Regions from separate parts of the Streptomyces sp. NPDC008092 genome, predicted to be linked through region 1. Evidence: riboswitches for the same ligand, from Rfam matches in the RefSeq annotation. Region 1 holds a riboswitch; the other holds the start of a gene.
What was found. A riboswitch is a leader RNA that binds a small molecule or an ion and turns the genes downstream of it on or off. The one in region 1 is predicted to bind cobalamin.
Positions count from the first base shown of each region.

Region 2: it holds a riboswitch for cobalamin, as region 1 does, so the genes downstream of both, metE (5-methyltetrahydropteroyltriglutamate--homocysteine S-methyltransferase) here and ACFZB3_RS20270 (cobalamin biosynthesis protein) in region 1, are expected to answer to the same signal.

Region 1 covers NZ_JBIBHY010000006.1:65,663-72,681, reverse strand. Annotated here, with positions in the region: gene cobN (cobaltochelatase subunit CobN) at 1-1,133, opposite strand, end outside; gene ACFZB3_RS20275 (cobyric acid synthase) at 1,130-2,677, opposite strand; gene ACFZB3_RS20270 (cobalamin biosynthesis protein) at 2,674-3,624, opposite strand; cobalamin riboswitch at 3,725-3,865, opposite strand; gene ACFZB3_RS20265 (hypothetical protein) at 4,022-4,249, opposite strand; gene ACFZB3_RS20260 (inorganic phosphate transporter) at 4,268-5,524, opposite strand; gene ACFZB3_RS20255 (GH25 family lysozyme) at 5,699-6,463, opposite strand; gene ACFZB3_RS20250 (class II aldolase/adducin family protein) at 6,660-7,019, shown strand, end outside.
Region 2 covers NZ_JBIBHY010000013.1:52,756-59,774, reverse strand. Annotated here, with positions in the region: gene ACFZB3_RS35700 (acetaldehyde dehydrogenase (acetylating)) at 1-507, opposite strand, end outside; gene ACFZB3_RS35695 (fumarylacetoacetate hydrolase family protein) at 504-1,304, opposite strand; gene ACFZB3_RS35690 (IclR family transcriptional regulator C-terminal domain-containing protein) at 1,379-2,107, shown strand; gene ACFZB3_RS35685 (aminotransferase class IV) at 2,150-2,956, opposite strand; cobalamin riboswitch at 3,295-3,511, shown strand; gene metE (5-methyltetrahydropteroyltriglutamate--homocysteine S-methyltransferase) at 3,682-5,991, shown strand; gene ACFZB3_RS35675 (histidine phosphatase family protein) at 6,154-6,705, shown strand; gene ACFZB3_RS35670 (DUF6204 family protein) at 6,836-7,019, shown strand, end outside.

The sequences.
Region 1 (7,019 bases):
TCGGGGTGTCCGTCGACCACGTACCCGGCGTCCCGCAGCGCGTCCAGCACCCGCACCGCCGACGCGGGCGTGTCGAGGCCCACCGCGTTGCCGACCCGGGAGTGCTTGGTCGGGTACGCGGTGAAGACCAGCGCGATCCTCTTCTCCGCGTTCGGCTTGTGCCGCAGCCGCGCGTGCCGTACGGCGATCCCGGCGACGCGTCCGGCCCGCTCGGGGTCGGCGACGTACACCGGGACGTCGTCAGGACCCTGCTCCTTGAAGGAGAACGGGACCGTGATCAGCCGTCCGTCGAACTCCGGGATCGCGACCTGCATCGCCGCGTCCATGGGGGAGAGGGCGGCGTCGGACTCGTCCCAGGCCTGCCGGGAGGAGGTCAGGCAGAGGCCCTGCAGCACCGGCACGTCGAGGTCGGCGAGTGCCCCGATGTCCCAGGCCTCCTCGTCGCCGCCGGCCGAGGCCTGCGAGGCGTGCGTGCCGCCGGCCGCCAGGACGGTCGCGACCAGTGTGTCGGCCCCGGCGAGGAGCTCGTACAGCCCGGGGTCCGCCCCGCGCAGCGAACCGCAGTACACCGGAAGGGCGTTGGCGCCGCGCGCCTCGATCGCGTCGCACAGGGTGTCCACGAAGCCGGTGTTGCCGCTGAGTTCGTGGGCCCGGTAGAAGAGCACCCCGACGGTCGGCCGGCCGCTCTCCCGGGTACGGGAGCCATGGACGCCGTACTCGGGCATCTTCTGCGGCTCGGTGAACCCCTCACCGGTCAGCAGCACGGTGTCGGACAGGAACCGGGCCAGCTCGGTGAGGTTGCCGGGGCCGCCCTCGACCAGGTACCGGAGCGCCTCGGCGACCACGCCCGCCGGCACCGACGACTCGGCCATCAGCTCGGCGTCCGGCACCGTCTCGCCGCCGAGCAGCACGGTCGGGATCCCGGCGGCCTTCAGGGCCGCGAGCCCGTCCTCCCAGGCCCGCTTGCCGCCGAGCAGCCGTACGACGGCGATGTCCGCGCCCTCGACGAGCGCCGGCAGCTCCGCCGTCACGTCGACGCGCGCCGGATTGCCGATCCGGTAGCCGGCACCGGAGGCGGCCCGGGCCGCCAGCAGATCGGTGTCTGCGGTCGACAACAACAACACAGTGCTCATGCGGGCGCTCCCGGTGGAATGAAAGGCAGTCCTTGCGGCGCGCCCGACTCGATGAGCCGCCAGAGCGCGTCCGTGTCCGCGTGCTGTTCGATCAGGTCGCCGAGCCGGTCGAGCTGCTCCTCGCGCAGCGCGGCGAACGAGGTGTCGGGGGCCGGCACGAACCGGCGGCCCGCGGCGGCCGCCACCTCGCGCAGGAAGGCCCGGCGGAAACCGTCCGACTCCAGGGAGCCGTGCCAGTGCGTGCCCCAGGTCTGCCCGACCCGGCAGCCGTCCAGGAAGGGCTCGCCGCCGGTCACCTCACCGACGCCGTGATGGATCTCGTACCCCTCGACCCGCTCGCCGAGGGCCTCGCCGACGGGCCGGGTGAGGGTCTTCTCGCGGGCGAACCGGACGCGCACGGGCAGCACACCGAGCCCCGCCACATGTCCGCGCCGGCTCTCGACGTCGTCCTCGATGTGCTCGCCGAGGATCTGGAAGCCGCCGCAGATGCCGAGCACGGGCCGCTGTTCGGCGGCCCGGCGCCGCAGCGCGTCCGCGAGCCCCCGCTTGCGCAGCCACTCCAGGGCCCGGACCGTCCCCCGGGTCCCCGGGATCACGACCAGGTCGGCGTCGGCGAGCTCCTCCGGCCGGTCCACGAACCGCACCACGACGCCGGGTTCGGCGGCCAGCGCGTCCACGTCCGTGAAGTTGGACATCAGCGGGATCGCGCAGACGGCGACCCGGAGCACGTCCTCCCCGACGGGCGGGGCGGTGTTCGACTCCCGGACGGTCCCGCGCGGGGACACCCTCCCCCACGCTCGGCTTCGCTCGCGCGGGGGGACCCCCATCCCGTCCTCCTCGTCGATGCCGAGGCCGTGCCGGAAGGGGAGGACGCCGTAGGTGGGCCGCCCGGTGAGCCCGTGCAGCATGTCGAGGCCCGGCTCCAGCAGGGAGACGTCCCCGCGGAACTTGTTGACGAGGAACCCGGCGACCAGGGCCTGGTCCTCCGGCGAGAGCAGCGCGACGGTCCCGAAGAAGGAGGCGAAGACGCCCCCGCGGTCGATGTCCCCGACCACGAGCACGGGCAGCCCGGCGTTCCGGGCGATCCCCATGTTCACGATGTCGGTCCGGCGCAGGTTGATCTCCGCCGGACTGCCGGCCCCCTCACAGATCACCGCGTCATACGTGCCCCGCAACTCGGCGAGACAGTCGAGCACGGTGCCGAGCAGCTTCTGCTGCCGTCCGCCGTGGTAGCCCCGCGCGCTCAGCTCACCGACCGGCTTGCCGAGCAGCACGACCTGACTGCTCTGCTCGCCGCCGGGCTTGAGCAGCACGGGGTTCATGAGCGCGGTCGGCTCCACCCGGCAGGCCTGCGCCTGCATGGCCTGCGCCCGGCCGATCTCGGCACCCTCGCGCGTGACGAAGGAGTTGAGGGACATGTTCTGCGCCTTGAACGGCGCGACCTTCACACCCTGCCGCACCAGCCACCGGCAGACACCCGCGGTGACGACGCTCTTCCCGGCGTCGGAGGTGGTACCGGCCACGAGGAGACCACCGTTGTTCATGACGCCCTTCCCGGGAGCGCTCCGCGCAGCAGGGCACCCGCCGCGCTCACCCCCAACGCCAGCCACCCCACCCGCCGCGACAACCGCACCGCCCGTTCGATGTCCGCGACCTGCACAGTCCGCCCCTCCCCGTTCAGCACCGGCCGGTGCTCGACCCGCCCGCCATACGACAGCGTCCCCCCGAGCCGTACCCCCAACGCCCCGGCGAACGACGCCTCCACCGGCCCCGCGTTGGGACTCGGATGCTTCACCGCGTCGGTCCGCCAGGCCCGTACCGCTCCCCTGGTGTCACTTCCGGCCACGGCGGCCAGGACGGCGGTGAGCCGCGCTCCCGGCCACCCGGCCACGTCGTCCAGCCGCGCCGAGGCCCACCCGAACCGCCGGTACCGGGCGGACCGGTGTCCCACCATCGCGTCCAGGGTGTTGACGGCCCGGAACCCCACCAGCCCGGGGACGCCGGCCACGGCCCCCCAGACCAGCGCCCCCACGACTGCATCGCTGGTGTTCTCGGCGACGGACTCCACGACCGCCCGGGCGATCCCGTCCGCGTCCAGGGCCTGCGGATCCCGGCCGCACAGATGCGGCAACCGGGCGCGGGCCGCCTCGACATCACCCGCCGCGAGGGCCCGCCCGATGCCGCGGGCCTCGCGCGCGAGCGAAGTGCCCCCGACGACGGCCCAGGTGGCGGCCGCGGTGAGTGCGACGGACGCGGCGGCGGACGGCCGTACGGCCCGCTCGGCCGCGGCGCCCAGCGCCACGGCGCCGCCGGCGCACACGGCGGTGTGCAGCGCGCCCCACCCGCGGTGGTCCCGCCACAGCACCCGCTCCACGGCCCCGGCGGCCCGCCCGAACACGGCGACCGGATGCCCCCGGCGCGGATCGCCGAGCAGCAGATCACCGAGAAGGCCGGCGGCGGCACCGTACGCGAAGACGCGATCGGCACCCATCGGCTCAGCCGGCCGCGGGGTCGGGGACGGGCCGGGTACTCAACCTCGTTCGGCAGCCGCGCATGGCGTTATGTCCTCACTCAGGGTGTCCGCGCCCTGGTTCGACGAGACCGGCGGTGGGAGTTCCTGGCTTCCGGGGATTGCTACCCCGGTGACAGTGGCGGGACCGCGCCGGATTCACACCGGCTTCCTCCCTTGCCGCGGTACATGGCTCCGGAAGTCCACCACGCCCCCGGAAGACCCGTCAACTTGCCTTTGACCTGCGAGGGGAGTGTGTGGGAAGGCCCACACCGGTTGCCCAGCGGGGCCCGTGGGGCATGCGGAAGGCTCCTCTCCGTACGGACGGAGAGGAGCCTTCGAGGCGCCGACGAGGCCCTTTGCGGCGGACCTTGTGGTGTCAGGCCTTCGCCACGATCAGATGGATGCCCCATGCCACGGCGGCCGCACAGGCGGCGAAGCAGAGGTAGGCGGCCGTCACGGCCAGGACCGCGGAGTCGCCCTGGGCGGCGGCGCGTTCGCGGGCGGACAGGCCCTTGATGCCGAGGGTGAAGAGGGCCACCAGGCCCACGGTGGCCACGAGGCTGACGCCGAAGACGGAGCCGATGGCTGCCCAGTCGATGTTCATGTCGGTGCTTCCTCGGGGTCAGACGGTGGCGGCCGGGTCGGTCGCGGGAGCGGCCGGGGCGGAGGCGGGGGCGGGGATGGTGGCGGTCAGGCCGTCCGTGACGGTGACCGGGGCCGGGCCCGCGGGCGGCGGGGTCACGGCGGCGATCGCCGTGGTGACCACGCCGGCCGGCTCCTCGGTGCCGAGGACGTTGCTGCTGTCCACGACCTCGCGGCGGGAGAGCTTCCAGATCGCGGCGCAGGCGGCCACGAGGAAGACGGCGACGGCGGCCGTGCCCCAGTCGCCGAGGTCCGTCACGGACTCGGCGAGCGCGCCGACCAGCGCGGCGGCCGGGAGCGTGAGCACCCAGGCGATCATCATGCGGGTCGCGGTGGACCAGCGGACCGTGCCGCCCTTGCGGCCGAGGCCCGCGCCCATCACGGAGCCGGAGACGACGTGCGTGGTGGAGAGCGAGAAACCGAGGTGCGAGGAGGCCAGGATGGCGGTGGCCGCGCTGGTCTGGGCGGCGAAGCCCTGCTGCGGGCGGAGGTCGGTCAGGCCCGTGCCCATGGTGCGGATGATCCGCCAGCCGCCGATGTAGGTGCCGAGCGCGATGGCGAGGCCGGCGGAGAGGATGACCCAGGTGGGAGGGTTCGAGCCGGGGGCGATGGCACCGCCCGCGATCAGCGCGAGGGTGATGATGCCCATCGTCTTCTGTGCGTCGTTGGTGCCGTGCGCGAGCGAGACCAGGCCGGCGGAGGCGATCTGGCCGGCGCGGTAGCCCTTGCGGGTGGCCTCGTCCTCGGCGTTCTTCGAGAGCGTGTAGGAGAGGCGGGTGGAGAGTGCCGCCGCGAGGCCCGCGACGACCGGGGCGGCGACCGCCGGGAGCAGGACCTTGGTGACGAGCACGTCGCCGTGGACCGCGCCGAGGCCGGCGGAGGCGACGGTGGCGCCGATCAGACCGCCCATGAGGGCGTGCGAGGAACTGGAGGGCAGGCCCACCAGCCAGGTCACGAGGTTCCAGAGGATGGCGCCGACGAGGGCCGCGAAGATGACCTCGGGACGAATGCCGTTCTCGTCGACGAGACCCTTGGAGATCGTGTTGGCGACCTCCACCGAGAGGAAGGCGCCCACCAGGTTGAGCGCGGCGGACATGGTCACCGCGATCTTGGGCTTGAGCGCACCGGTCGAGATGGTGGTGGCCATCGCGTTGGCGGTGTCGTGGAAACCGTTCGTGAAATCAAACGCGAGTGCGGTGACTACCACAATCGCGAGGATCAGCGAGAAGTTTTCCATTTACCCAGGCAATCTTTCGAGGTCATTGGCTGTTGGACCGTAGGCAACCTGGATGAACGGAAGGTGAACTGGGGCGGTCATGGGGGTGTATGGGATCGACTTCGGGGTGGCCCCGGACGGGGTGGGGCGTGGCCGCCGTCCCGGTTCCGGTCCGGCGGCCCGGTCGCCCCTTGGCTAGAGGCCCATGGCGAACGACTTCAGCCGTCCCGCGGACCCGTTGAAGAGATTCTGGTCACCCGGCAGGCTGCCGCTGTTGTCGTACTGCCAGAAGGTCCACGACGACCATCCGGCCGGCAGCGTCCCGGCGTCCGCCGAGCCGTGGCGGGCGATCCACAGCGCGTGATCGGCGGCGAAGGCGCTGCTGCCGCCGGTGCAGAGGTTCCACCAGTTCGTGGTCGTGTAGATCACCGGCCGCCGGCCGGTCTCCCGCTTCAGCTCGTCACTGAAGGACCTGATCCAGTCGACCATCCGGGAGTTGCTCAGCCCGTAGCACTTGTGCTTCTTGTCGTACGGGTTGTACTCGACGTCGAGCGCGGGCGGCAGCGTCCAGCCGTCCGCCGTCCAGGTGCCGCCGTGGCTCACGAAGTACGCGGCCTGCCGGGCGCCCGACGACTTGTCCGGCAGGGCGAAGTGGTACGCGCCCCGCCTGATGCCCGCCTTGCGCGAGCCGTCGTACTGCTGGTCGAAGTAGGGGTTGCGGTAGGTGGTGGACTCGGTGGCCTTGATGTAGACGAACCTGGCGCCCTTCGCCCTGGCGCCCGGCCAGTCGACGTTCTTCTGGTGCGAGGAGACGTCGTGCCCCTTCGGCAGGCTCGCCGCGGAGGCCGGTGTGCCGGCGAGCGCGGTGGCGGTGCCCATGAGGGCGAGCGCCGCCGCGGACGCCGCGAGGGCGCGGACGCGGACGCGGTGGCGGGACGGCGTAATGCGGTCACGGGCCATGTTTCCCCCCGGAATGGCAACGTGTACGAAAAATCGTCCAGAGATTATTGGAAGATCGGCGTATCCTCGGCGATCTTCGGCCAAGCCAGGAAATGGAACTCTTTGCGGCGGTTTGCGCTCTACTGGATTCGGGACGTACGGCCTAAAGTGCCCTGCCGTGCAGGCCGGTTGGGGCCCCGCCTGACAGGATCGGGCCATGGCTGAGCAGCGGCGGGACGAGCGTGACGGACGGGATGGACGGGCCGGCGCACAAGGTGTGTCGGAGCCGCGAAGGCGGGATGTACGCGCGGAGGAGGCGGATGCCTGGCGCGAACTCGTCGCCACCGCCCGCCGCACCGTCGCCGACGGACTGGTCGTCGGCACCTCCGGCAACGTCTCGGTCCGCGTCGGCGACACCGTGCTGGTCACGCCCTCGGGCGTCCCGTACGACCGGCTCGGTCCGGACGACGTGACGGGCGTGGACCTCGCCGGCCGCCAGGTCCTCGGCACCCTGGTCCCGACCAGCGAACTGCCGATGCACCTCGCGGTCTACGGCAGCACCGGCGCCGGGGCCGTC
Region 2 (7,019 bases), on a different contig from region 1:
GTCGATGTTGGCGCGGGTGCCGGGCCCGGCGGAGCGGGAGGAGATCGAGGCGACGATCTCGCCGTAGTGGACCGGTGTCACGGCGTTCACCGCGGCGACCACGGGGATCGTGGCCTGGCCGCCGCAGGTGACCATGTTGACGTTCGGGGCGTCCAGGTGGGCGTCGCCGTTGACGGGCGGGACGACGTAGGGGCCGAGCGCGGCCGGGGTGAGGTCGACGACCGTGCGGCCGAGGGCCCGCAGCACCTCGTCGTGGCGGCGGTGGGCGCCGGCGGAGGTGGCGTCGAAGACGATCGACACGTCCTCGAACCCGTCCAGGCCGACCAGTCCGTCGACGCCCTCGTGGGTGGTGGCCACCTTCAGGCGGCGGGCGCGGGCCAGGCCGTCCGAGTCCGGGTCGATGCCGGCCAGCGCGGCGATCTCCAGGCTCTCCGACAGCCGCAGGATCTTGATCATCAGGTCGGTGCCGATGTTCCCGGACCCGATGACGGCGACCTTCGTGGTCATGCGGGGTTTCCTTCCTTGGCGAAGGCGACCCCGACCGTGCCGAGGCCGTCGATGCGGGCGGTGAACTCGTCGCCCTCGGCGGCGACCGCCATCGGGCCGAGGGCGCCGGTCAGGACGATGTCGCCGGCCCGCAGCGGGTCGCCGAGCCCGGCCAGGGTGGCGGCGAGCCAGCGGGCGGCGGTGAGCGGGCTGCCCAGGCAGTCGGCGCCGGTGCCCTGCGAGACGGTCTCGCCGTTCCTGGCCAGGGTCATCCGGACCCCGCGCAGGTCGACCCGGTCCAGCGGGACCGGCGTGCCGCCGAGGACGAACAGGCCGCTGGAGGCGTTGTCCGCGACGGTGTCGACGATGGTGATGTCCCAGTCGGCGATCCGGCTGTCCACGATCTCCAGCGCGGGCAGCGCGAAGGCGGTGGCCCGCAGCAGGTCGGCGACGGTCGGGTCGCGGTGCGGCAGGTCGGCGGCGAGGACCAGGGCAACCTCGGCCTCGACCTTGGGCTGGAGCAGCCGGCCGGCCGCGACCGGCTCGCCCTCGGCGACCGCCATGTCCGCGAAGAGGGCCCCGAAGTCGGGCTGCCCGACCCCGAGCTGGCGCTGCACGGCGGGCGAGGTCAGCCCGATCTTGCGGCCCACGAGCCGGCGGCCGGCGGCCATCCCCCGCTCGACGTGCAGCCGCTGCACCGCGTACGCGGTCTCGATGTCGCCCTCGGGGAGGAGGGCGCGGACGGGCGCGCACGGGGTGCCGGTGCGGGTGGCTTCGTCGAGGACGTCGGCCACCTTGGTGACGAGGTCAGGGCTCATGCCGACAGGTATAGGCGGGCGCCGGGAAACCCGGCAAAATATGTTCCGTGGCACGGAACAGCGATCAGGGGAACATGCTCGACAAGGCGGTGGCGGTCCTGGACTGCTTCCGTCCGGGAGGCGGCGCGTTCCGCCTCACGGAACTCACCGAACGCTCGAAGCTGCCCAAGACCACCGTGTTCCGGCTCTGCGCCGACCTGGTCAGGCTCGGCCTGCTGGAACGGGACGCGGACACCTACCGGCTGGGCGGCGCCCTCTTCGAGCTGGGGTCGCTGGTGCCGCGCCGGCAGGATCTGCGGGAGGCCGCGCTGCCGTTCCTCCAGGACCTGTTCGAGGCCACCCACGAGACCGTGCACCTCGGGGTGCGCGAGGGCCACGAGGTGGTCTACGTGGAGCGCATCCACGGCCACGACGCGCTGCGGCTGCCGTCCCGGATCGGCGGCCGGCTCCCGCTGACCTGCACCGGGGTCGGCAAGGCCCTGCTGGCGTTCTCGGGCGCCGACCTGGTCGAGGAGGTGCTGGCCGCACCGCTCCCCCGCCTCACCCCGCACTCGGTCACGGACCCCGGCCGGCTGCGTACGGCCGTCGAACAGGCCCAGGTCGCGGGCCTCGCCTACGAGGAGGAAGAGGCCGCGCCGGGGGTCAGCTGCATCGCGGCCCCCGTCTTCGCCGGGCCCACGGCGGTCGCGGCGCTCTCGGTGGCCGTACCGTGCGGCCGCTTCCGCCCGGCACAGCTGGCCCCGGCGGTACGGACGGCGGCCCTGGGCCTCTCCCGGGCGCTGCGCGGGGCCGGCAGACCCTGAGCGGTCGGCAGCCGGCGCATCGCGGCACGTCCGGCGGGGTGCTCAGACGGTCTGCCAGGGGTTGGTCTCGTAGCAGTCCACGAGCAGGTCCGTGACGGCCGGGGCGACGGCCAGCGCGGTCCCGTCGATGCTCGCCACCGGCAGGACCGGCGAGATCGAGTTCGCCAGGAAGGCGGAGCAGGCCGAGGAGCCGGACGCGCCGGCCACGAGGTCCCCGAGCCGGATCTCACGCCGCTCGGACGGGATGCCCTTGGCGTCCAGTCCCCGCTGCAGCAACTGCATCGTGATGCCGGGCAGCATGGCGGCCTCGGGCCAGATCACCCGCTCCCCGTCGTGGAAGCCGATGTTGGAGACCGACGCCTCGCTGATCCGGCCGTACCGGTCGGTGAAGAGCGCGTCGTCGTACCCGGCGAGCACCGCCTGCCGCCGACGGAGCGTGAGCCCGAACGTCCCGGCGTGCTTGACGTGCGGCAGGTCCCGCTCGTACTCGACCGCGCACAGCCGCACCGGTCCGGGCTGCGCCTCCGCCGGCGCGCTCGTCACCACGGCCAGGTCGGGCTCGACGAGTTCGCCGCGCACCACGTCACCGAGCCTTCCGGTGAAGGCCGTCACCCGGACCGACACCGCGTCCGGGCCCCCGGCGAGGGCGTGCCGCACGCAGTCCCGGACCCGTTGGGCGTCCAGCCCCCTGCCGAACAACTGACGGGCGCTCCCGTCCAGCCGCGCCAGGTGCAGATCCAGCCCCCGGACCGCGCCGTCCCGCACCTGCATCGAGGTGAAATGCGCGTAGTTGACCCGCGCGAGCAGCTTCAGATCCTCGCTGTCCGCTTCCGCCCCGTTGACCTCCACGCGGTCGATGGCGATCCCCCCTCCCGCCGTTGCCCACGGCCCGGCGGCCGTGCCCGGCCACGTTAGGCGCACGCAAGGCCGGTTCGAAAGCGAGCCGGTTCGGAAGCGAGCCAGTTTGGAGGCAGGCCGGTTCGGAAGCGAGCCAGTTCGGAGGCAGGCCGGTTCGGAAGCGAGCCAGTTCGGAGGCAGGCCGGTTCGGAAGCGAGCCAGTTCGGAGGCAGGCCGGTTCGGAGGCAGGCCGATTCGGAAGCGAGCCGGACCGGAAGCCGGCCGGACCGAAAGCGAGGCGGACCGACTTCCGCGACGACGGCCACCCCCGTAGCGCCCTCGGGGCGCGTTAAGCTGGCCGTGCAGCTGGTTCGTCCCCTCCGCCAGACGGGACGTCGCAAGAGGGAACCCGGTGGGAATCCGGGACTGCCCCGCAGCGGTGAGCGGGAACGACCGCCGTCATACGCACTGGATCCACCGGGTCCGGGAAGCGACGGCCAGTAGGTGTCCTCCGGAGGGAGGGCGTGCCCGCGAGTCCGAAGACCTGCCATCTGCCCGTGCGCGGACCACTCGTGCGCGGACATCCCGGTGACCTCGTGGGCGGGTCGGCGTGCATATCGGACGGACGGTCGCGTACTCGTTCACGGCGTACGACCGTTGCCGTCCGGTTCGTCACCCCTTCGCGCTCTCGTCCCGTCACCGGGATCTCAGGGAATCGTCTCGCGAAGGAGATCTCCGTGACAGCCAAGTCCGCAGCCGCGGCAGCCCGGGCCACCGTGTACGGCTACCCCCGTCAGGGGCCGGCCCGGGAACTGAAGAAGGCGATCGAGAGCTACTGGAAGGGCCGGGTCACCGCCGACGCCCTGCGGGCCGCCGCCGCCGGGCTGCGCCGCTCCACCTGGCGGCAGCTCGCCGAGGCCGGCCTCCACGAGGTGCCGACCGGCGACTTCTCGTACTACGACCACGTCCTCGACACCACCGTGATGGTCGGCGCCGTCCCCGAGCGGCACCGCGCCGCCGTCGAAGCCGATGCCCTGGACGGCTACTTCGCCATGGCCCGCGGTACGCAGGACATCGCGCCGCTGGAGATGACGAAGTGGTTCGACACCAACTACCACTACCTGGTGCCGGAGCTGGGCCCGGACACCGTCTTCGCCGCGAACTCCGCCAAGCAGGTGGACGAGTTGACGGAGGCGCTGGACCTCGGGCTCGCCGCCCGGCCGGTGCTGGTCGGCCCGGTCACCTATCTGCTGCTCGCCAAGCCGACGCCCGGCGCGCCCGCCGGCTTCGACCCGCTCACCCTCCTCGACCGGCTGCTCCCGGTGTACGCCGAGGTGCTCGCCGACCTGCGGGCGGCCGGCGCCGAGTGGGTGCAGCTCGACGAGCCCGCGCTGGTCCAGGACCGCACCCCGGCCGAACTGAACGCCGCCGCCCGCGCCTACCGGGATCTCGGCGCCCGCACCGACCGGCCGAAGCTCCTGGTCGCCTCCTACTTCGACCGGCTCGGCGAGGCCCTGCCGGTGCTGGCCAAGGCCCCGGTCGAAGGGCTCGCCCTCGACTTCACCGGGGCGGCGGCCGCCAACCTGGACGCCCTGGCCGCCGTCGGCGGGCTGCCCGGCAGGCGGCTGGTAGCCGGTGTGGTCGACGGCCGGAACATCTGGGTCAACGACCTGTCGGCGTCCCTCACCACCCTCGGCACCCTGCTGGGCCTCGCCGGCCGGGTCGACGTCGCCGCCTCCTGCTCCCTCCTCCACGTGCCGCTGGACACCGCCGCCGAGCGGGACATCGAACCGCAGATCCTGCGCTGGCTGGCCTTCGCGAAGCAGAAGACGGCCGAGATCGCGACCCTCGCCAGGGGCCTCGCCCAGGGCCCCGACACCATCGCCGCCGAACTCGCCGCCAACCGCGCCGACCTGGCCTCCCGAGCGGGTTCACCGATCACCCGTGATCCCGCCGTCCGTGCCCGCTGCGCCACCGTCACCCCGGCCGACGCCCGCCGCGCCCAGCCGTACCCCGACCGCGCCGCCGCCCAACGCGCGCACCTGCGGCTGCCGTTGCTGCCCACGACGACCATCGGTTCGTTCCCGCAGACCGGCGAACTGCGGGCCGCACGGGCGGACCTGCGGGCGGGCCGGACCGACACGGCCGGTTACGAGGCGCGGCTGCGGGCCGAGATCCAGGAGGTGGTCGCCTTCCAGGAGAAGGCGGGCCTGGACGTCCTGGTGCACGGCGAACCCGAACGCAACGACATGGTCCAGTACTTCGCGGAGCAGCTGACCGGGTACCTGGCCACCCGGCACGGCTGGGTCCAGTCGTACGGCACCCGGTACGTACGCCCGCCGGTGCTGGCCGGCGACATCTCCCGTCCCGAGCCGATGACGGTGCGCTGGACGTCGTACGCCCAGTCCCTCACCGACCGTCCGGTCAAGGGCATGCTGACCGGGCCGGTGACCATGCTGGCCTGGTCGTTCGTCCGTGACGACCAGCCGCTCGGCGACACCGCCCGCCAGGTCGCCCTCGCCCTGCGCGACGAGGTGGACGACCTGGAGGCGGCCGGGACCTCGGTGATCCAGGTGGACGAGCCCGCGCTGCGCGAGACCCTGCCGCTGCGGGCCGCCGACCGTCCCGGGTACCTGGCGTGGGCGACGGAGGCGTTCCGGCTCACCACCTCCGGAGTCCGTCCGGAGACGCAGATCCACACGCACATGTGCTACGCCGAGTTCGGCGACATCGTGCAGGCCATCGACGACCTCGACGCGGACGTCATCAGCCTGGAGGCGGCCCGCTCGCACATGCAGGTCGCCCGCGAACTCGCCGCGCACGGCTACCCGCGCGAGGCCGGCCCCGGGATCTACGACATCCACTCGCCCCGGGTGCCGGGCCCGGCGGAGGCCGCCGCCCTGGTGCGGACCGGCCTGGCGGCCATCCCCGCCGAACGGCTCTGGGTCAACCCCGACTGCGGGCTGAAGACCCGCGGCTGGCCGGAGGTCCGGGCCGCCCTGGAGAACCTGGTCGCGGCGGCGCGATCGGTGCGCGCGGAGCTGTAGCCGGCTCCTGGCGCGGGTGCCGGACGGCGTACTGTCGTGCGCGTCCGGCACCCGCCGTCACCGACACCCGCCGTCACCGACACCTGGCTCCGCCGGTATCTGCAGTCGCCGGTATCTGCAGTCGCCGGTGTCTGCTGTCCGACCGAGGAGGAACTTCCGCCCGTGACCTGCCGAGTCGTCCTCATAGCCCCCGCCATCACTCCCTCGCTGCGGCGGGCCCGCTTCGACGACGGTGACTCTATCGAGAAACCCGAGGCGGTGGCGCTGTCCCTGCCGGCCGCGGGCGAGACGGTCTGTTCCCCCAGCGTGCGCTGCCGGGAGACGGCGGCCGCGCTGGGCCTCGACGCCTCGGCGGAGCCCGAGTTGTCGGGCCTGGACGCGGGCCGCTGGCGGGGGTGGACGCTGGAGGAGGTCGGCACCGCCGAACCCGACGCGCTGCTCCAGTGGCTGACCGACCCGGGTGCCGCGCCCCACGGGGGCGAATCGGTACGGGAGTTGTGTGCCCGGGTCGCCGGCTGGCTGGACCGGACGGGCCTGACCATCGGCCGGACGATCGCCGTGGTGGAGCCGGAGGTGGTGCGGGCCATGGTGCTGCATGTGCTGGGGGCGCCCGAGGCCGCGTTCTGGCGGGTGGACGTCCCGCCGCTGTCGGCGACGGAGGTCACGGGCGGGCCTGGACGCTGGAACCTGCGGCTCGGCCAGGTCGGCGGTTAGACACCCGCCGGTCGGAGGTCGGCAGTCGGAGACCGGCAGTCGGAGACCGGGGGCCGGGGGCCGGGGGGTGTCCGGCGGGGCGCCGGAAATGCGGTGGAGCGGTGGGCCCCGTCCTGCCTAGGGTCGCGCCATGACCACCCGCACCTTCCGCGTCACCGTCCGCGGCGTCTTCGACGGCCTCGGCGCCGAGCAGCGCGCCGAACTGCTCTCCCGGGCCGCCGAACACGACGTGCTGCGCGCGGCCTTCACGGCCGAGGGCCACCTCACGTACGACATCGCCGCCCGCCCGGCCTTCACCTTCCGCTTCCAGGACA